Regions from separate parts of the Streptomyces sp. NPDC040622 genome, predicted to be linked through region 2. Evidence: riboswitches for the same ligand, from Rfam matches in the RefSeq annotation. Region 2 holds a riboswitch; each other region holds the start of a gene.
What was found. A riboswitch is a leader RNA that binds a small molecule or an ion and turns the genes downstream of it on or off. The one in region 2 is predicted to bind cobalamin.
Positions count from the first base shown of each region.

Region 1: another riboswitch for cobalamin. It lies ahead of ACZ592_RS28225 (ABC transporter substrate-binding protein); the one in region 2 lies ahead of ACZ592_RS02450 (ABC transporter substrate-binding protein).
Region 3: another riboswitch for cobalamin. It lies ahead of ACZ592_RS24615 (CoA-acylating methylmalonate-semialdehyde dehydrogenase); the one in region 2 lies ahead of ACZ592_RS02450 (ABC transporter substrate-binding protein).

Region 1 covers NZ_JBVIXD010000010.1:57,058-64,123, reverse strand. Annotated here, with positions in the region: gene ACZ592_RS28240 (HAD family hydrolase) at 1-625, opposite strand, end outside; gene ACZ592_RS28235 (AraC family transcriptional regulator) at 864-1,733, shown strand; gene ACZ592_RS28230 (VOC family protein) at 1,730-2,251, shown strand; cobalamin riboswitch at 2,280-2,464, shown strand; gene ACZ592_RS28225 (ABC transporter substrate-binding protein) at 2,636-3,625, shown strand; gene ACZ592_RS28220 (FecCD family ABC transporter permease) at 3,874-4,995, shown strand; gene ACZ592_RS28215 (ABC transporter ATP-binding protein) at 5,085-5,879, shown strand; gene ACZ592_RS28210 (metallophosphoesterase) at 5,968-6,744, shown strand; gene ACZ592_RS28205 (hypothetical protein) at 6,758-7,066, opposite strand, start outside.
Region 2 covers NZ_JBVIXD010000001.1:555,920-562,985, forward strand. Annotated here, with positions in the region: gene xdhB (xanthine dehydrogenase molybdopterin binding subunit) at 1-1,162, shown strand, start outside; gene xdhC (xanthine dehydrogenase accessory protein XdhC) at 1,164-1,973, shown strand; gene ACZ592_RS02440 (GAF domain-containing protein) at 2,218-3,018, opposite strand; gene ACZ592_RS02445 (class I SAM-dependent methyltransferase) at 3,356-4,147, opposite strand; cobalamin riboswitch at 4,332-4,459, shown strand; gene ACZ592_RS02450 (ABC transporter substrate-binding protein) at 4,568-6,073, shown strand; gene ACZ592_RS02455 (ABC transporter permease) at 6,078-7,025, shown strand.
Region 3 covers NZ_JBVIXD010000008.1:304,656-311,721, reverse strand. Annotated here, with positions in the region: gene pstS (phosphate ABC transporter substrate-binding protein PstS) at 1-162, shown strand, start outside; gene ACZ592_RS24630 (VOC family protein) at 496-927, opposite strand; gene ACZ592_RS24625 (GntR family transcriptional regulator) at 1,064-1,735, shown strand; gene ACZ592_RS24620 (SCO0607 family lipoprotein) at 1,896-2,231, shown strand; cobalamin riboswitch at 2,435-2,614, shown strand; gene ACZ592_RS24615 (CoA-acylating methylmalonate-semialdehyde dehydrogenase) at 2,827-4,326, shown strand; gene ACZ592_RS24610 (acyl-CoA dehydrogenase family protein) at 4,341-5,486, shown strand; gene ACZ592_RS24605 (enoyl-CoA hydratase/isomerase family protein) at 5,483-6,559, shown strand; gene mmsB (3-hydroxyisobutyrate dehydrogenase) at 6,610-7,066, shown strand, end outside.

The DNA of each region.
Region 1 (7,066 bases), on a different contig from region 2:
CCACGTACACCTCGACGCCGTGCGAGCGCAGGGTCTTGTAGAGCTGCTGCATGCCGCGCGAGAACTCCGGCGGCTTCACCTCGGTCTTCGTGAGCTTCCCGTCCTCGTAGTACTCGGCCGGGATCGGCTTCTTGTACGCCAGGAGTTCGTCGACGTACCCCTTGAGCTCCTTCAGCGTGAAGCCGGAGAAGATCTGTGCGGCCCACGGGTAGCAGACCTGGTCGTCGACCTCGCACAGCCGGTTGTAATAGCTGTAGAGGCTTTCCTTGTGCCCGGCCTTGTCCTTGAAGGGGATGACCTTCAGCGAGGGGTCCATCGTCTTGCGGGTCAGGACGCCCTTCATCTCCAGGAAGGGGAGGAGCGACTCCTCCAGGTCGTTGCGGTACGTCGTGTTGTCCGCGTCGAAGACGGCGTACGCGCCCTTGTGGTCGTTCCGCGCGATGACCTTGCCGAGCTTCTTCGCGACGGGCTTCGGCCAGTGCGACAGCTCACGGGCCGTGGCCGCCGAGGTGTCGGCGGCCGTCGCCTGGCTCGTCGGCCACAGGGCGCCGCCCGCGAGGACGGCGGCGGCGAGCGCCCCCGTGGTGCCGATGACGGCCAGCTTGCTCTTTGCCCGTACTGCCATGTCTCTACGTCCCTGCCGTTCCCTGAGAGCGATCTGCGGCCCCGTCCGGAGCGGCGCGCAATGCTATGGGGCGGGGCGGGCATTTCCCATGATCGAAGTCACCGTGGCCGGGGGGCATGGGTGAGATGAACACGGGTAGCCGAATGAGACTCCGAAAAGGCCTCCCGTGGCCACGGCCTCCCACGGCCTCCGGTCACCCGTGCCTCGGCCGCTGCCGCTGCCGCGCATACTGGAACACATGGGCTCCCGTGAGTTCGTCCGGACCGTTCCCCGGCTCGACGGCATGGTCGTCTCCGCGGTCGGCTACCGCACCGCGGGGCAGCGCCCCGCCCTGCACCGGGGCCTGCCGTCCCCGTACCTGACCGTGATCTTCTCCCTGGACGGCCCCATCGTCACCGGCGCGACCCCCGACGGGGCGTGGGGCCCCGGCGCGGCGCGCACCGACATCGTCGTCGGCGGCCTGCACCAGAGCCCCGCCTACGTCGTCCAGCCCGAGCACGAGGCCGGCATCCAGCTCGCCGTGCACCCCCTCGCGGCCCGCGCGCTCCTCGGGCTGCCCGCGGCGGACCTGGCCGGCCAACTCGTCGTCGGCGGCACCGACGTCCTGGGCGCGTACGCGGGCGAGGTCCGCGAGCGGCTGTGCGCGCTCGACCGCTGGGAGGACCGCTTCGACCTGCTCTCCGCCTACCTGAGGCGGCGCGCGGCGGACGACCGCACCACCGCTCCCGTACGCCCGGAGGTCGCCGAGGCCTGGGCGTGGCTCGCCCGGCACCGGGGCGCGGGCACCCTGGGCGGCCTGTCCCGGCACGTCGCGCTCAGCGAACGCCGGCTGACGGCGTTGTTCCGCGCCGAGACCGGCCTGAGCCCCAAACAGGCCGCCCGCCTGATGCGCTTCCAGCACGCCAAGTCCGCCGTGACCCGTGCCGTAGCGGCGGGCGCACCGCCCGACCTGGCCGGGGTCGCGGCCGACACCGGCTACTACGACCACTCCCACCTGGTCCGCGACTTCCAGCAGTACACAGGGTCGAGCCCGACCCGCTGGCTGGCCGAAGAGTGCCGGAATATCCAAGCCGGGGCGCACGGCACGGGCGAAGACTCGAAGGCATGAACACCACGCCTGACACGACGCCTGACGCGACACCTGGCCCCACGCCTGACACGACACCTGCCCCCACACCTGACCCCACGCCGAATTCCGCATCCGGCACGACCACGGAGAAGCAGGGGCTCAGCACGCCCCCTCCCGCCATCTGGCCGGCCCTCCAGGCGGAGGACGCCTCCGCGCTGATCGACTTCCTCGTCGGCACCGTCGGTTTCCTGCGCACCGCCGTCTACGAGGACGGGGGCCGCGTGGCCCACGCCCAGCTGGACTGGCCCGAGGGCGGCGGCGTCATGCTCGGCTCGTACGATCCGGCCGCCGCGGCCACCTGCGGAAAGCCCGGCACTGCGGGCGCCTATGTCGTCACCGGCCAGGTGGACGACCTGTACCGCAGGCTCACGGCGGCGGGCGTGAAGGTCACCGCTGAGATCGAGGACAAGCCGTACGGCAGCCGCGAATTCGGCATCGAGGACCCGGAGGGAAACCGCTGGTCGTTCGGCACGTACCGGGGCGAGCCCCGGCCCTGACCGGCGATCCGGGCCAGGACCGGCCGCGTGATAACTTGCGCAAGCCAGTCAAACCCACACCTGGGCCAGGGAATCCGGTGCAAGACCGGAACTGACGCGCAGCGGTGAGGGGGACGGGCGGGGCCACGGCCACTGGGCGTCCACGGACGCCCGGGAAGGCGCCCCGTCCGGCCGATCCCGAGTCCGAAGACCTGCTGGCGCCTCCGCTCGCACACCGGGCGGCGGAGGACGTGACGCAGGCCAGGCTCCGCGTATGAGCCGTGACATCCAAGGGATCCCGTGTCCTCGACAGCCCGTATATCCGCTCGTGCATCGGCTCGCGCATCCGCTATATCCGCTCGCGCATCAGCTCGTACGTCCGCCCTGCTCTGCGTCGGAGCGCTCGTGCTCACCGCGTGCGGCGACGGCTCCACGAGCAAGCCCGCGAACCGGGCGGACCGGAGCGCCGACGGCTATCCGGTCACGGTCGCCTCCTGCGGCAAGGAGGCGAAGGTCGAGGCCCCGCCGCGCCGCGCCGTCTCCCTGGACCAGGGCTCCTCGGAGATCCTGCTCTCCCTCGGCCTCGCCGACCGCATGGTGGGCACCGGCACCTGGACCGACCCGGTCCTGAAGAACCTCGCGAAGGACAACGCGAAGGTGGAGCGGCTCGCCGACCGCTACCCGTCGCTGGAGAAGGTCCTCTCCAAGGAGCCGGACTTCGTCAGCGCCTCCTTCCTCTACACGGTCGGCAAGGGGGGCGTCGCCGACCGTACGAAGTTCACCGAACTCGGCGTACCCGTCTACGTCTCGCCCTCCGACTGTGCCGGCAAGGACAACGACGGCGGCGGCGACGGAAAGCGCGTCAAGACCCTCACCATGGACACGGTCTACGGCGAGGTGCGCGACCTGGCGAAGGTCTTCGGCGTCCAGAAGCGCGGGGAGCGGCTGATCGCCGACCTGCGGCGCCGGGTCACCAAGGCCACCAAGGACATCGACGCCTCCGACGCGACGCTCCTCTACTGGTTCGCCAACTCCGACGCCCCCTACCTGGCGGGCTGCTGCGGCGCCCCCGGCATCATCACCCGCGAACTCGGCGCGAAGAACGTCTTCGACGACACCCGCGAGGAGTGGCCCCAGATCAACTGGGAGACCGTCGCCGACCGCGACCCCGACGTCCTCGTCCTCGGCGATCTCACCCGCAAGTCCCAGTCGGCGGAGAGCGCCGCGGCGAAGATCAAGTTCCTGGAGTCCAACCCGGCGACCAAGAACCTGACCGCGGTGAAGAAGAAGCGGTACGTGCTGCTCAGCGGCCAGGCCATGAACCCCTCGATCCGCACGGTCGACGGCATCGAGCAAGTGGCCGCGGGGCTGCGGAAGTTCGGGCTCGCCAAGTGAGCGGGGCGGCGCCCGGCAAGGAGAGCGCTCCTGAGCCGGTGGCATCGGAGCGGAAGCGGAAGCGGGACCTGGAGCGGGGCCTGGACCGAGACCTGGACATGGACCGGGACCGGAACCGGGACCGGGACCGGGGCCTGGACCGGAACCTGGACCTGGACCGGGACCTGGACCTGGACCTGGACCTGGACCTGGACCTGGACCGAGAACAGGACCAGGGCCGAGACCGGGGCCTGGACCGAGACCTGGACATGGACCGGGACCGGGACCTGGACCGAGAACAGGACGGGGACCTGGATCAAGGCCGGGAACCGGCAGTCCCGGCCGACCTCAGGGGCCGGACCGGCCGGACCGGCCGCACCGGCCTGCGCCTCGGCCTGCTCTGGCTGGCCGGCGCCGCCGCGCTCGTCCTCTCGGTGTCCGTGGCCGTCACCATCGGCCCCGCGGACATCTCCGTGCCCGACGTGTGGTCGACCGTCGCGGCCCACCTCGGCTGGGGCGAGACCCCGCTCACGCCGATCAGGGACGGCATCGTCTGGAACCTGCGGATGCCGCGCACCCTGCTCGCCGCGGTCTGCGGCGCGGGCCTCGCGGTCTGCGGCGCTGTCATGCAGTCCCTGCTCCGCAACCCCCTCGCCGACCCGTTCGTGCTCGGGGTGTCGTCCGGGGCGTCCACGGGAGCGGTCGCGGTCGTCGTCCTCGGCGTCGGCGGGGGAGTGGTGTCGATCTCGGCGGGCGCCTTCGCGGGCGCGGTCTGCTCCTTCGCGCTGGTGCTGCTCCTGAGCCACACGCTGGGCGACACCACGGACCGGGTCGTGCTGTCCGGTGTCGCGGCCATGCAGCTCTTCTCCGCGCTGACCTCGTTCGTCGTCCTCACCGCGGGCGACGCGGAGACCACCCGGGGCGTGCTGTTCTGGCTGCTCGGCTCGCTCAGCGGGATCGGCTGGACGGACGTGTGGCTGTGCGCGGGGGTGCTCGCGGTGGCGCTGGTCGTCTGCCTCGCCCACGCCCGTACGCTCGACGCCTTCGCGTTCGGCCCGGAGGCGGCGGCGACGCTGGGCGTCCGGGTGGCCCGCACCCGTCTCGTCCTGCTCTGCACGACCGCGCTCCTGACCGCGGCCCTGGTCAGCTCGGCGGGTGCGATCGGCTTCGTCGGCCTGGTCCTGCCGCACGCGGCGCGTGCGGTCGTCGGCTCCGGGCACGCCCGGCTGCTCCCGGTCACGGCACTGGCCGGCGCGGTCTTCCTGGTCTGGGTGGACACACTGGCCCGCACGGCCCTCGACCCGCAGGAGGTTCCGGTCGGCGTGGTGACCTCACTCATCGGCGTACCGGCGTTCGTGGCGGTGCTGTACCGGACGCGGAGGGCGACGTGACGCACGACAGCGACAGCGACAGCGACATTGACCTCGACATCGGCATCGACAGCGGCATCGACATCGACAGCGCGGAGGGCAGCACGTACGTGACCGCCACCCCGCAGGGTGCCGTGGGCCTGCGCGCCGACCGCGTGAGCCGGGAGGCGGGCGGGCGGCTCGTCGTCGACGGCGTCAGCCTCGCCCCGCCGGCCGGCGCCACCGTGGGACTCCTCGGCCCCAACGGATCCGGCAAGTCCACGCTTCTGCGCATCCTCGCGGGCGTTCTCGCCCCGGCCTCCGGAGTGGTCACCCTGGACGGCCGAGGCATGTCCGACACGGGCCGCCGAGCGGTGGCCCGGCGGATCGCCGTCGTCGAGCAACACGCCTCGACGCAGGTCGAGTTGACGGTACGGGACGTCGTACGGCTCGGCCGTATCCCGCACCGCCGCGCGTGGTCGGCCCCCACGCCGCACGACGAGCGGGCGGTGCGCGACGCGCTGGCCCGCACGGGGCTCACCGAACGCGCCGCCCAGGCCTGGCACACGCTCTCCGGCGGCGAGCGCCAGCGCGTCCAGATCGCCCGCGCCCTCGCGCAGGAACCCCGCGAGCTCCTGCTCGACGAACCCACCAACCACCTGGACATCCAGCACCAGTTGGACCTGCTGGGCCTGGTGGCGGAGCTCCCCGTCACCAGCGTGATAGCGCTGCACGACCTCAACCTCGCCGCGATGTTCTGCGACCACCTGCTGATCCTCAAGGAGGGCACGGCGTACGCGTCCGGCACCCCGGCCGAGGTGATCACCGAGGAGCTGATCGCGGAGGTGTACGGGGTGCGGGCGGTGGTGACGCCGGGGCCGGGAGGCCCCGACGGCCATCTGTCGGTGCGCTTCTTGCGGGGTTGAGAGCGGCACACTTCTTGCGGCGGGCAGGCAGGCCAACAACACCGGGTTGGCTCTTCACCCGACCGCCGCGCCCTCATAGGTTCGGTTCATGCCAGTGATAGCCCACGTGAGCGACATCCACATCGACACCGGCGCCGCGGACGCGGGCCGCAGCGTCGACCGAACCCGCGCCGTCATGACCTACCTGGACGGCCTCCCGTACGACCTGGACGCGGTCATCGTCACCGGCGACATCGCCGACCACGCGACCCCGTCCGAGTACGCGGCGGCCCGCGAACTGCTGGCCTCCCGCCACCCGTTGCTGGCATGTCCCGGCAACCACGACGAGCGCGCCGCGTACCGCGAGCACCTCCTCGGCGAGGCCGCGGACACGGCGCCGATCAACCGTGCCCTCGCCACGGAGGACTTCGTCCTCGCGCTGTGCGACACGTCGGTCCCGGGTGAGGACCACGGCAGGCTGGCGGACGAGACGCTGGACTGGCTGTCGGCCCTGCTGGCGGACACCCCGCCCACACGCCCGTTCCTGATCGCCTTCCACCACCCGCCGGTCCCGCTGCACACGCCGTACGTCGACGGGATCCGCCAGTTCGACGAGGACCGCCTGGCCGAACTGACCGCACGCCACCCGAACGTCACGGCGTTCCTGGCCGGCCACGCCCACACGCCCGCGGCGACGACGTTCGCGGGCCGCCCCCTCCTGGTCGCCCCGGGAGTGGTCTCCACGCTCCGCCTCCCCTGGGAACCCCGGACCCACCCGGCGCACCACGTCCACCGCGACCTGCCGCCGTCGGTCGCGTTCCACGTCCTGGACGACGGGGGCCGCCTGACGACGCACTTCCGCCCGGTACCGCTCCCGACCCCCTGAGCCGACCAGCCACCTACCGGAACTCGGCGACCCAGGGCTCGGCATCGGATCCCGGCGGCGTCAGATCCATCTCCCCGTCCGCACCGTCGAAGGCCCCGGTCCCCCCGGTCACGACACCCGTGACCACGGGATTCTCGTCCCCGGGCCCACTGGACACCCCTCTGGAAGCCTGAAAGGCAATTTTCCCCACACGCTCATCGCTCTCCCCGTTCCCGTTCCCTTTCCTCCCTTCGATCTCAATGATCCCGGAGCAGTACGCGGTGAGGGCCTTCCCTCCGACCATTTCCTTGGCGCACGTCTCGAAGGCCCCGCCGACCGTCGC
Region 2 (7,066 bases):
CAACGCCGCACACCCGCACACCAAGCGGGCCCTCGCGGTCACGGGCGTCAAGTTCGGCATCTCGTTCAACCTCACCGCCTTCAACCAGGGCGGCGCGCTGGTGCTGATCTACAAGGACGGCTCGGTCCTGATCAACCATGGCGGCACCGAGATGGGCCAGGGCCTGCACACCAAGATGCTGCAGGTGGCCGCCACCACGCTGGGCATCCCGCTGCACAAGGTGCGCCTCGCCCCGACGCGCACCGACAAGGTGCCCAACACGTCCGCCACCGCCGCGAGCGCCGGGGCGGACCTCAACGGCGCGGCGGTGAAGAACGCCTGCGAGCAGTTGCGCGAGCGGCTGCTGCAGGTGGCCGCCACCCACCTGGGGTCGAACGCCTCGGACGTACGCATCGTCGAAGGTGTCGCGCGCATGCTGGGCAGCGACAAGGAGCTGGCCTGGGACGATCTGGTGCGCACCGCGTACTTCCAGCGGGTGCAGCTGTCCGCCGCCGGTTTCTACCGGACGGAGGGACTGCACTGGGACGCGAAGACGTTCAGGGGCTCGCCGTTCAAGTACTTCTCCCACGGCGCCGCGGCGGCCGAGGTGGAGGTCGACGGCTTCACCGGCGCGTACCGCATCCGACGGGTCGACATCGTGCACGACGTCGGCGACAGCCTCTCCCCGATGATCGACATCGGTCAGGTCGAGGGCGGCTTCGTGCAGGGCGCGGGCTGGCTGACCCTGGAGGACATGCGCTGGGACGCCACGGAGGGGCCGAACCGCGGCCGTCTCCTCACCCAGGCGGCGAGCACCTACAAGCTGCCGAGCTTCTCGGAGATGCCCGAGGAGCTCAACGTGACGCTCCTTGAGAACGCCACCGAGGAGGGCGCGGTCTACGGGTCCAAGGCGGTGGGCGAGCCGCCGCTGATGCTGGCGTTCTCGGTGCGCGAGGCGCTGCGGCAGGCCGCGGCCGCGTTCGGGCCGGACGGCGTCAGCGTCGAACTGGCCTCGCCCGCGACGCCGGAGGCGGTGTACTGGGCGATCCGGTCGGCGCGCCGGAGTGATGCCGCCCGGAACGGGACCGCCCCGAACGGTTCTGTCCCCGAAGGCGCCGTCGCAGGCGGTCGTGCGGCCGACGCCACGGCCCGGGACGACGCAAAAACGCTGAGCGGTGCCTGACATGACCTGGGTCGCCGCGGTCGCGCGGCTGCGAGCACGCCGGGAGCCCGGCGTGCTCGCGACCGTCGCGACCGTGCGGGGACACGCCCCGCGCGACGCCGGCGCGAAGCTCGTCGTGGGGCAGACCGAGACGTGGGGTTCGATCGGCGGCGGCAACGTCGAGGCCGTCGCCATCGACCGGGCCCGCGAGATGATCGCCGCGTCCAAGCCGGAGCCGGAACTGATGGATTTCGCCCTGAACGACAAGGTGACCAACCGGCACGGCGTGCAGTGCTGCGGCGGCACCGTCTCGGTGCTGCTCGAACCGCTGGCGGTGGTACGGGCGGTGGCGATCTTCGGCGTGGGACACGTGGGCCTGGAACTCGCGCGCATCCTGGCACGCCAGGACCTCGACCTGCATCTGATCGACACCCGGTCCGACATCCTCACCGAGGAACGGCTCGACGTGCTGGCGGACGCGGTGGGGCAGGTGCACGTGCACCACACGCTGCTGCTGCCCGAGGAGGTCCTCGCGGAGCTGCCGCGCGGCACCCACGTCCTGATCATGACGCATGACCACGCCGAGGACGCGGCGCTGTGCGACGCCGCCCTGCGCACCCCCCACCTCGGCTCCATCGGGCTGATCGGCTCGGCCGCCAAGTGGGTACGGTTCCGCCACCGCCTCGCCACCGAGGGCGGCCACGACGAGGCCACCATCGGCCGGATCAAGACCCCGATCGGCCTCGCGGACATCACCGGCAAGGAACCGGCGACCATCGCCGTGAGCGTCGCCGCCGACCTGCTGCGCACGTTCGAGACCGAGGGCGACTGACCGGTGGGGCGGCGGGCAACATCCCGGGCTTTCGCCCCCCCCACGACGCGTGCGACCACCTCGCGGAGGCGAGGCTCGGCCCGCTGCCCATCCGGCGGAGGGCGACGACGGAACCGGCCCGTTTCCCGCGCGGGGAAGGCGACTTCCGGCGCATCGCCCCCCCGGCATGCCTGCCGTCCTGGAACGCATGGCGGCCGCGCCCGGCGCCCACCGAGCGCGGGACTGTCCGAGCCGGGTGCGGCGGTCAGAGGATGTGGCCGGCGGCGCGGGCCAGGCGGTCCAGGGTGGTCCGCTGTTCCGGCGTCCAGGCGGTGGGACGCGAGTGGTGGAGGGAGACGACGCCGATCAGGGCGCCCTCACCGGATGCGACGGGCAGCGAGACCACGGCGCCGACGCCGGCGGTGTCCAGGACGTCCAGGGCGGGCGTGCCCAAGAAGATCGGCGAGGCGGCCACCTCTTCGACGTAGAGGGAGCGACGGTCCCTGGCGGCGACGCCACAGGCGCTCTCGCGGTCGTCGACGGATTCGAAGAAGGAGAGGAAGGGGTGGTGGAAGCCGCGCTGGGTCACGATCCGCAGCACGCCGGTGGCGGGGTCGAGGAGTTGGGCGTTGCCCATGGGGGCGCCGATGATGCGCAAGGCCAGCCTGAGGGTCTCGCGCAACAGGGTCTCGCGGCGCTGGCGTTCGTCGGGAGCGAGCAGGCCCAGGGGAGCGGGGTCGATCCGCAGTCCGGCGGGCGGGCCGCACAGCTGAAGGGTGCGCAGGACCTGGCTGTGGGCGCGCTCCACCACCAACTCGCCGCCGACGGCGCCGATGCGGTGGGAGGCCTGCACCAGGAGGTCCAGGGCGGCGGGGGCGCAGAACGTGACCCGGCTCAGGTCGAGCGCGATCCGCCCGGGAGTGTTCTCCAGGCGGACCAGCGCACGCGCCAGGGTGGGCAGGCAGTCGACGTCGAGTTCCCCGGCCACGTGCAGCGTGGCGGCTCCGGTGTCGGTGTGGTGGCTGAGGGCGATGTGGGCAGCGGGCGCCAACTGGGACCAGACCATGCTGTTTCCTTTCGGTCCGGCCAGGGGCAGACGCCGCGACGGTGTCCGGCCTGTGCCTCGGCGTCGGGCAAGGGGCCAGGGCCCGGCGCCGTGGGGAAGTCACTCCGTCGAGACGAGCGGCGTGACGATGCCAGCGTAGGGCTTGCGGGCGGTGCGGGGCGGCGTCATCGTCCACTCGATCACCCGGGCGCGCGGCCCCCTTCGCTACCGGGGCCTCCGGGGCCGAACCACCGTTCGTGCGGGTGCGGGTGCGGGTGCGGGTGCGGGTGCGGGTGCGGGTGCGGTGGCCCGGGCCCCGGCCGTGGGCGTGAGCGGGGGCGAGTCGCCGTCGGTGGCCTCAGCGCAGCGCGGCCACCAGCGCGTCGCTCGCGGAGCACCACACCTGTCGCGCCTCGCTGAACCCATGCTCCAGCAACGTCTCGATGTGCCAGTGGGTGGCCGTGGGGCGATCCCGTGGCTCGGTGCCGGTGCGGGGCTGCCGTGGATCACCCAGCAGTGCGAAGCGCTCGGCCGCCGCGCGGGACAGGAGGGGATCGCGCGCCGCGTCGCGCCACCAGTCGGCCCAGTCCAAGGCGCCCCGCGCCCGCTGGTGATCCTGCCGTTCCGTGTGCAGGGTGTGCAGAGCGGCGTTGATGCGTGGCGCGGACTCGTCCTTCATGTGGTCGGCGTTGAGGAAGACGCCGCCCTCGCGCAGCAGCCCGGCCAGCGTGCCGTACAGGCGGCTCAGGGGCCCGGTGTCCAGCCAGTGCAGCGCGGTGGCGGTGACCACGGCGTCGTAGGAGGTGTGGGGGAGCCGCTCGGTCCAGTCCGCGTCGGTCAGGTCGGCCTCGGCGAAGGAGACGCGTTCGTCCCGGGCGAAGTGGCCCCGGGCGATGGTCAGAAGCAGTGGATCGATGTCCACGCAGGTGACCTCGGCGTCCGGCAGCCGGCGCAACAGGCGGTCCGTGATGCTGCCGGTGCCGCAGGCGAGGTCGAGGACGCGCGGCGAGCGGCCCGCCAGCGCCTCGACCGTGTCGGTCATGACCCGGAACCGCTCTTCCCGGTCCGGCATGTACCACTCCTGCTGGCGGTCCCAGCTGTTCTGCCAGTGTTCCCAGTGCCGCCGCTCGGAGGGTGCTGTCGCTGTCATCGGGGCAGATATCCCTTTCCAGATGGTCTGTCGGGTTCCGGGAGTTGGGCGACCCGTGCCGCCGCCCCTCCCCTGCTTGCCTTCCCCCACAGCTGATCACACGGCCCGGAGACCGGGAGCGTCCCACCGGGTTGAGGTGCTCGTCGCCTCGTGCGCCACAATGAGCGCACTGGGCGACGGGGACCAGGAAGCCGGTGCGATTCCGGCGCGGTCCCGCCACTGTGACCGGGAAGCGAGCCTCCCGCACGCCACTGACCGCGGTACGCGGACGGGAAGGCGGAGGCGAGCGACGATCCGGAAGTCAGGAGACTGACCCGTCGCCGGTCCGACGGCAGGGGCGAGGACACCCCGGAGAGGATCGATGTGACGACGCATGCCCGGACGGAGCCGGCGCGACGAACAGAGCCGGGCAGGCGAGGCGTGCTGGCCGCCTCGGGGGCCCTGGCGCTCGCCGGTGCCGGCCTGCTGAGCGGCTGCGGCGCCGACACCAGGGACGGGGGACGCGGCGATCGATTCCGGGCCGCGTTCACGTCCGGCGGCTCCCAGGAGACCCTCGACCCGCACGTCGCGCCGAACTTCGTCGACCAGGCCCGCGCCAAGGCGCTCTACGACACGCTCGGCACGTACGCGGACGACATGTCGGTGCGCGAGCGGCTCGCGCAGTCGTGGGAGAGCGACGGCTCGGGCACCCGGTGGCGCGTCCGCCTGCGCGATGCGGCATTCCACGACGGGAAGCCGGTCACCGCCAAGGACGTCCTGTACAGCTACCGCCGCGCCGCCGACCCCAGGACAGGGTCGCCCTCGCAGGTGTTGCTCTCCGCGATCGACTCCGCCGCGAGCAGGGCCGACGGACGGCGGTCCGTCGTGTTCGTGCTGAAGGCGCCGAACTTCGAGTTCCCCACGGTCTTCGCGGGGCCCGGCACCGAGATCATCCCGGACGGTACGACCGACTTCCGCAAGCCCATCGGCTCCGGCCCGTTCACCTACGTGTCGTTCACGCCCGGCGGTACGGCCCGCTACCGGAGCTGGACGGACCACTGGGCCGGCGCCCCGCACATCGCCGAGCTGGAGATCGTCCCCGCGAACGAGGAGTCGGCGCGGCTCAACGCCCTGCTGTCCGGACAGGTGCACTACAGCGCCGACATGGCAGGGCCCTCCGTGGAGCGGCTCAAGAGGGACGGCTCGACCCGGCTGCTCACCGCCAAGCGGGCGACCGCGCAGCAACTGCTCCTGCGCACGGGACGCGAGCCGTTCGGCGACCCCCGCCTGATAGCCGCCGTGCGGCTCGGGCTCGACCGGGAGGCGCTGGTCCGGATCGCGCTCGCCGGGCACGGCGAGGTCGGCAACGACCTGTTCGGACTCGGTCTGCGCGGCTATCCCAAGGATCTGGCACCCCCGGAGCGGAACGTCGACGAGGCGCGGCGACTCGTCAAGGAAGCCGGTGCGGACGGCCTGCGCATCACCGTGGAGACCAGCTCCGTCGACGCCGTCTGGGAGCCGGCCGCCGACCTGATGGCACGGCAGCTGCGCGAGGTCGGCCTGAAGCTGACCGTCAACACCCGCGCGTCCAGCACCTACTTCAGCGAGATCAAGACCAAGGGCGTCGCCGCCTTCAACACCACCTCCACCCTGCCCGTATCCGACTTCCTGCAGCAGCGCGTCCGGGGCGGGGCGGCCCGCAACCAGACGCAGTACGCCTCGAAGAAGTTCGACGCCCTGCTGGACCGGGCCCGCACCAGCCGCGACGAGCGGGACCGCCTCGCGCTGCTCTCCCGCGCCCAGAAGATCGCCCGCGACGAGTCCGGGCTTCTCGTGTGGGCGTTCTCCGACGCCAACGACGCCGTCGCACGGTCGGTCGGCGGCCTGCGCTCGGCACCACCGAACTCACACGACTGGGCCCGCTTCGACCGGGTCCGCATCAGCTGACGTCGTGCGCGCCTACGTCCTCAGACGCTCCCTGTTCGCCCTCCTCCAGTGCCTGATGGTGCTGGTGGCCGTGTTCGCCGTCGGCTCGCTGCTGCCCGGCGACACGGCCGACGTGCTGCGCGGCGAACTCGGCACCCCCGAACAAGTGGCCGCGCTGCGCTGGCAGTTGGGCCTCGACGAACCGGCCTGGAGCCGCTTCTGGCACTGGCTCGGCCGCCTGCTCACCGGCGACCCCGGCACCTCCCTGACCACCGGACTGCCCGTCGGCGACGACATCGGCCGCCGCCTCGGCGTGACGCTCCTGCTGGGCGTACCGGCACTGGTGCTCGTCACGGTCCTCGCGCCCCTCGTGGGCACCGTGTCGGGGCTGCGTGAGGGGAGCCGTGCCGATCGCGCCCTGACCACGGCCGCCGTCGTGCTGCACGCCGTGCCGGAGTTCGTACTCGGGCTGCTCCTGATCGCCTCGGTGTCGCTGGCGGCAGGCCTGCTGCCCGCCACCGCCGTCGGCATGGACACCGCCGCGCTCCTCGCCGAGCCCGCCGTCCTGGTGCTCCCGGTCACCGTGCTGACGGCCCGGCACCTGTGCGACCTGGCGCGGCAGATCCGTGCGGGCGTCGCGGCGCAGCGCCACGGACCCGTCGCCGAGCACCTGCGACTCCTCGGCCTGCGCGAGCGCACCGTGGTGCTGCGCCACGTCCTGCCGGGAGCGCTCGGCCCCGCGGCACAGCAGTACGCCCGCTGCGTGGAGGGACTGCTCGGCGGCGCCGTGCTGGTGGAGGCGGTCTTCGGATTCAGGGGGCTCGGCAACGGTTTCGTCGAGGCGGTCCAGAACCGCGATCTGCCGCAAGTGCAGGCGTACGCACTGCTGTTCGCCGGGACGGCCGTCTTCGTGAACCTGGCCGGAGACCTGGTCGCCCACCGCCTCGCCCCCCGCCGAGAGGTGACGGCGTGACCGTGCCTCCTGTGTCTCCCACACCTCGTGAGCCACCCGCG
Region 3 (7,066 bases), on a different contig from region 2:
TGCGACCAGGGCAACCGCCCCGAGACCCTGCCCGCGCTCAAGTCGTTCCTGGCCTACACGGCGAGCGGGACGGGACAGAAAGAGCTGTCCGCGCTGCACTACGCACCGCTGCCGGAGTCCCTCGCCGGCCGGGTGCGCGAGGTGGTCCGCACGCTCTCCTGACGTACAGGAAGGGGTGGCGGCAGGCGGGTGATCGCGCACCGAATCGCCCACGGCCAGTGGCAGTAGTGGCAGCCCCCGCTGCACCACCACGACCACCTCCCAGTCCCTGAGCCCGCACAAGACCCCGCCCCGCGCCGCGGTCCAGCTCGGCTCTACCCGGCGGGAAGATCACCGACTCCGTGACGGTCAGGAAGGGCGGCGACAAGACGCTGCGCAACGCGGTCACCACCACGACCTCCGGCGGCGACTGCGTCACCGGAACCGGACACGGCTGCGTCACGACCACCGACATCACCCCGCCCGTCCTGCCGCCCGTACGTCGGTCCGTCGGCCTCAGGCGGCGAAGACCTGGGAGTCGTCGGCGAAGGCCTTGAACTCCAGGGCGTTGCCCGCCGGGTCGAGGAGGAACATCGTCCACTGCTCACCCTTCTGCCCCTCGAAGCGGGTGTAGGGCTCGATGACGAACTCGACGCCCGCCGAGCGCAGTCGCCCGGCGAGCTCCCGGAACGCGGGAACCGTCAGGATCAGCCCGAAGTGCGGCACCGGGACGGCGTGCCCGTCGACCGGGTTGTGGATCTGCCGGCCGCGTTCCGGCGCGAGGTGGGTGACGAACTGGTGCCCGTGCAGGTTCCAGTCCACCCAGGTCTCCGCGCTGCGGCCCTGTTCGAGGCCGAGGACCTCGCCGTAGAAGAGACGCGCGGCGGCCAGGTCGTCGACCGGTACGGCCAGGTGGAACCGCGGGATGGGGGAGTCGAGAACGCTCATGTCCGGCGCTGCCCTTCCGTCGGGGGCGGTCTGGGTGCTGTCGCCCTGACCCGGTGTCTGAATGTTGACATTAGGAGTTGGGTCGCACGTTAACATTGGTGGCCCTGGTGAGAGCAAGAGACGAGTGAGCCAAGACATGGATGAGCAGGGGCGGGTGGCGCCCGCGCGGCGCCGCGGCCTGGCCGACGAGGTCGCGGACCGGATCCGCGAGGCCATCTTCAACGGGGCCTACGCTCCCGGCGCGCAGCTGCGCGAGGTGGAGCTGTCCTTCGCGATGGACGTGAGCCGCGGTCCGGTGCGCGAAGCCCTGCGGTTGCTGGAACGCGAGGGGTTGGTCCACTGTGCGTGGCACCGGGGCACGACGGTGACGACGCTGTCCCCCGAGGACGTGGCCGAACTCGACAGCCTGCGCGCCGTGTTGGAGGACCTCGCCGTGCGCGAGGTGATCGCGCGCGCTTCGGAGGAGGAGCTCTCCTCCCTGGGCAAGACGGCGGAGGCGATGGACCGGGCCGTCGACGCGCACGACATGGTGCGCCGCGACATCGAGTTCCACGACGCCGTCTTCGCGGCCGGGGGTCACCGCCGCCTCGTCGAGGCGTGGGAGGGCATCCGCTGCCAGGTCCATCTGTTCCTGCTGACCCGGATCGGCCGCAGCGCCCAGGGCTACCTCGACCGCGTCCCGCACGAACACCGGGAACTCGTCGACGCGCTGCGCTCCCGGGACACCGGCACCGCCCTCGAACGCTTCGCCGCGCACCGCCGCCACGCCGTCGACGTGGTCCTGGACGGCGGGGCGCGCCACGAGTGAGGTGATCCCCGGGTGCGGGGCGGCGCCTGCGGAGCGGTCGCGCCTTTCGGCTGCCCGCGGAAACAGGTAGGGCGACTCCGCCGCCTGAGTACCCGTACTCATGATCAATCCTGGCGGCCCGCGCAAGCTGGTCTCACCAGTCGATGAGAGGGAGCCAGCTGTGCGTAGGACCATCCGAGTTCGTCCGACCTCGCGAGCGATCGGCAGCCGCCCGGCGCGGGCCGCCGTGGGCCTGGCCCTGGCCGGCGTGACGGCCGCGGTGCTGACGAGCTGTTCCGTGCAGGACGCGACCTGCGGCGGCGGTGAGTACCCGGTCCTGCGCGTCGGCGGCAGCGGGTCCGCGTGCCAGCCCGACGGGCAGGAGCCGCCGAAGGGGTACGCCCGCTACCCCGAGGGCAAGGTGCCCGAGCACGTCGGCGACAAGTGGGACACCTACTGGAACGACCACACGCTCGACAAGAACGGCAAGATCATCAAGTTGAAGGACGGCCAGTGACCGCGTGACCGGCAGGCGTGCGGCCGTCGGGTTGCCTGCGATCGGCCGACGCCACGCCTGTGCCCGGTGCGCGAGGAGCGCCTGCCGGCAGCGCTGTGCCCGTGACCTGTGCGATACGACTACTCGCCGGTGCGAGTCACCGCGGCGTTGCCGAGGGGGCGCCGGAAAGTCGGGGTGGACTTACTAGGACGTCCAACTATATGTTCGTGACCAGAGCCCGCGGTGCAGGGAAGCCGGTGTGAATCCGGCGCGGTCCCGCCACTGTGACCGGGGAGTGCGTTCTCGCGGAGCGATACGCCACTGACGGACAAGTCCCGTCGGGAAGGCGGGAGAACGCGCGCTGATCCGGGAGTCAGGATACCGGCCGCGGGGTGTTCCGTGTTGTCCACGAGGATGGAGCAGACACGCATGGCACCGGTCCGTACCCACGACCCAGGTGATCCGGCGAAGCGAGCGACGGCCCCTGCCTGCGCTCGACTCCACGGCGGCTCTTAGGCCTTCGCGTCCCACGGCGGACCCTTCCGCGCCCCTCACCCGGTGGCGTCGTCGGCCTGCCGTGCCATCCCCGGATCGCACCTGACGAGAGCAGGCTCTCATGGTCCGTGAACTGACACATTTCATCGGCGGCAAGCACGTGCGCGGCGCCTCCGGGCTCTTCGCCGACGTGTACGACCCCAACTCCGGCTCCGTACAGGCACATGTGCCGCTCGCGGGGCGGGCGGAGACGGAGGTGGCGATCGCCGATGCCGCGTCCGCCCAGCGGGCCTGGGGCGAGTGGAACCCGCAGCGGCGCGCCCGCGTCCTGCTGCGCTTCCTCCAACTCGTCGAGGGCGAGCGGGAGTCGCTGGCGCGGCAGCTGTCCAGCGAGCACGGCAAGACCGTCGCCGACGCGCACGGCGATCTGCAACGAGGTCTGGAGGTCGTGGAGTTCGCCGCGGGAATCCCGCACCTGCTGAAGGGCGAGTTCAGCGACAACGCCGGCACCGGCATCGACGTGCACTCCCTGCGGGTACCGCTCGGCGTCACCGCCGGGATCACTCCCTTCAACTTCCCCGCGATGATCCCGCTGTGGAAGGCGGCACCCGCACTGGCCTGCGGCAACTCCTTCGTCCTCAAGCCCTCCGAACGTGCCCCCTCGGTGCCGCTGAGGCTCGCCGAACTGTTCCTGGAGGCGGGCCTGCCGCCCGGCGTCCTGAACGTCGTCAACGGCGGCAAGGAGAGCGTCGACACCCTCCTGGAGGACTCGCGCGTCCAGGCGCTCGGCTTCGTCGGCTCCACACCGATCGCCGCGCACATCTACGCCACCGCCGCCGCGCACGGCAAGCGCGCCCAGTGCTTCGGCGGCGCCAAGAACCACATGATCGTCATGCCGGACGCCGACCTCGACCAGGCCGTGGACGCCCTGATCGGCGCCGGGTACGGCTCGGCGGGGGAGCGCTGCATGGCCATCTCCGTCGCCGTTCCCGTGGGCGAGGAGACCGCGGACGCGCTCGTCGCCCGCCTCAAGAAGCGCGTCGCCGGACTGCGCATCGGCCGTTCCGACGACCCCGAGGCGGACTTCGGCCCCCTGGTGACCCGGGATGCGCTCGACCGGGTGCGCCGGTACGTGGACATCGGCGTCAACGAAGGGGCCGAACTTGTCGTCGACGGGCGTGACTTCACCCTGCCCGGGCACGAGAACGGATTCTTCGCCGGAGCCACCCTCTTCGACCGCGTCTCGCCGCGCATGCGGATCTACCGCGAGGAGATCTTCGGCCCGGTGCTGTGCGTGGCCCGCGCGGCGGACTACGAGGCGGCCCTGCGCCTGCCCACCGAGCACCCCTACGGCAACGGCGTCGCGATCTTCACCAGGGACGGCGACACCGCACGTGACTTCACACGGCGCGTCGGCGCCGGCATGGTCGGCGTCAACGTGCCGATCCCCGTCCCGGTCGCCTACCACACGTTCGGCGGCTGGAAGCGCTCCGGATTCGGCGACCTGAACCAGCACGGCCCCGACGCCGTCCGCTTCTACACCCGCACCAAGACCGTCACCTCGCGCTGGCCCTCGGGGATCAGGGAAGGCGCGAGCTTCACCATCCCGACGATGGGATGACGGCGATGACATCGATGGGCACCACCCTCACCAAGGACCAGCTCGCCCTGGCAGAGGTCACGCTCGACTTCGCCGACGAGCACCTCGCACCGCACGCCGTCGCCTGGGACCGCGACAAGCACTTCCCCGTGGACGTGCTGCGCAAGGCCGCCGAACTGGGCCTCGGTGGCGTCTACGTACGCGAGGAACATGGCGGTTCGGGGCTCTGCCGGAGCGACGGCACACTCGTCTTCGAGGCGCTGGCCACCGGCTGCCCCTCCATCGCCGGATACCTCTCCATCCACAACATGGTCGCCTGGATGATCGACCGGTACGGCGACGAGGGGCAGCGCGCCCGCTGGCTGCCGGACCTGTGCACCGCCGCGTCGCTGGGCAGCTACTGCCTCACCGAACCCGGCGCCGGATCGGACGCCGCAGCCCTGCGGACGCGCGCCGAACGGGACGGTGACGCGTACGTCCTGACCGGCGTCAAGCAGTTCATCTCGGGGGCTGGGGCCGCACGCGTGTACATCGTGATGGCGCGCACCGGCGAGGAAGGCCCCGGCGGTATCTCCGCGTTCGTCGTCGAACGGGACGACCCCGGTCTCTCCTTCGGCGCCGACGAACGCAAGATGGGCTGGAACGCCCAGCCCACCCGCCAGGTCCTGCTCGACGGCGTGCGCGTCCCCGCCGACCGCAGGCTCGGTGCCGAGGGCGACGGCTTCCGCATCGCCATGAACGGCCTCAACGGCGGTCGCCTCGGCATCGCGGCCTGCTCGCTCGGCGGCGCACAGAGCGCCCTGCACCGCAGCGTGGCCCATCTCGCCGACCGGGAGGCGTTCGGCTCGTCCCTCCTGGACGCGCAGGCACTGCGGTTCCGGCTCGCCGACATGGCCACCGAGCTCTCCGCCGCCCGCGCACTGGTGCGCCAGGCCGCCGACGCCCTGGACCGGGGCGATCCACGCGCCCCGGAGCTGTGCGCCATGGCCAAGCGGTTCGCCACCGACACCGGCTACTCCGTGGCCGACCGGGCGCTCCAACTGCACGGCGGATACGGCTATTTGAGCGAGTACGGCATCGAGAAGATCGTCCGTGACCTGCGGGTCCACCAGATCCTGGAAGGAACCAACGAGATCATGCGCCTGATCGTGGCCCGCGGGCTGACCGAGGCCGTCCGGTGACGGCGGCCGACGACGCCGTGACGCTGCGGGTCGAGGGGCGCGCGGCCCATCTGGTCCTCAACCGCCCCAAGGCCCTCAACGCCCTCACCCATGCCATGGTGCGCCGCATCGACGGGGCGCTGACCGCCTGGGAACACGACCCCGCCGTCGAGACCGTCGTCCTCACCGGCGCCGGGGACCGCGGGCTGTGCGCGGGCGGCGACATCCGTTCCATTCACGAGGACGTCACGACGGGCGACGGCGGGGCGACGCGGCACTTCTGGCGCGACGAGTACCGTCTCGACGCCCGCATCGCCCGCTACCCCAAGCCCTACGTCGCCGTCATGGACGGATTCGTGATGGGCGGCGGCGTGGGCGTCTCGGTGCACGGCAGTGTGCGCGTGGTCACCGAACGCTCCCGGGTCGCCATGCCCGAGACCGGCATCGGCTTCGTGCCCGACGTCGGCGGCACCTATCTGCTGAGCCTCGCGCCCGGCGGGCTCGGCACCCATCTCGCCCTCACCGGAGCACACGTGACGGCGGGCGACGCCCTGAGGTGCGGCCTCGCCGACCACTTCGTACCCTCGTCCGCGCTGCCCGGCTTCGTCGCCGACCTCGCCGAGGCGCCGGTACGTGAGGTGCTACCGCGGTACGTCGAGGACGCGCCGCCCGGCCAACTCGCCGACGAGAGGGCGTGGATCGACCACTGCTACGCGGCCCCCACCGTCGAGGAAGTCATCGACCGCCTCCACGCGGACGGCTCGCGCGCGGCGAAGGAAGCGGCCGAGACGCTGCTCTCCCGGTCGCCCACCGCCCTCAAGGTGACGCTGCACGCGCTGCTCCGGGCACGCGAACTCGGTTCGCTGGAGGCGGTGTTGGACCAGGAGTACCGGGTCTCGTGTGCCGCGCTGACCTCGCACGACCTGGCCGAGGGCATCCGCGCCCAGGTCATCGACAAGGACCGCGCGCCCCGCTGGAACCCCGGCACGCTCGCCGAGGTGACAGGGGACGACGTCCGACGATTCTTCGCGCCCCTCGGCGACCGGGAACTCGCCCTGGCCGACGGCGTCGTGACACAGGAGGTGGCGTGGTGAGCAACACCGAAAGCGCGGAGCCGATCGAGCCGATCGAGCCGATCGAGCCGATCGAGCCGACGGAGCCGGCGGAGGCGAAGGGGGCGGCGCAAGGCAGGAGCATCGCCTTCATCGGACTCGGCAACATGGGCGGCCCCATGGCCGCGAACCTGGTCGCGGCGGGACATCGCGTCGTCGGCCACGACCTGTCCGCCGACGCCATGACCGCGGCCACGGCCGGGGGAGTGCTCCCCGCCACCTCGGCCGTCGAGGCCGCGCAGGGCGCCGACGTCGTGATCACCATGCTCCCCGCCGGACGTCACGTCCTCGCCCTCTACCGTGAGGAGGGACTCCTGGCGGCGGCCGCGCCCGGCACGCTGTTCGTCGACTGCTCCACCATCGACGTCGCCGACGCCCGCGCCGCCCACGAGGCCGTCACCGCCGCGGGCCACCACGGTCTCGACGCCCCCGTGTCCGGCGGTGTCGTGGGGGCCGACGCAGGCACGCTCACCTTCATGGCGGGCGGCG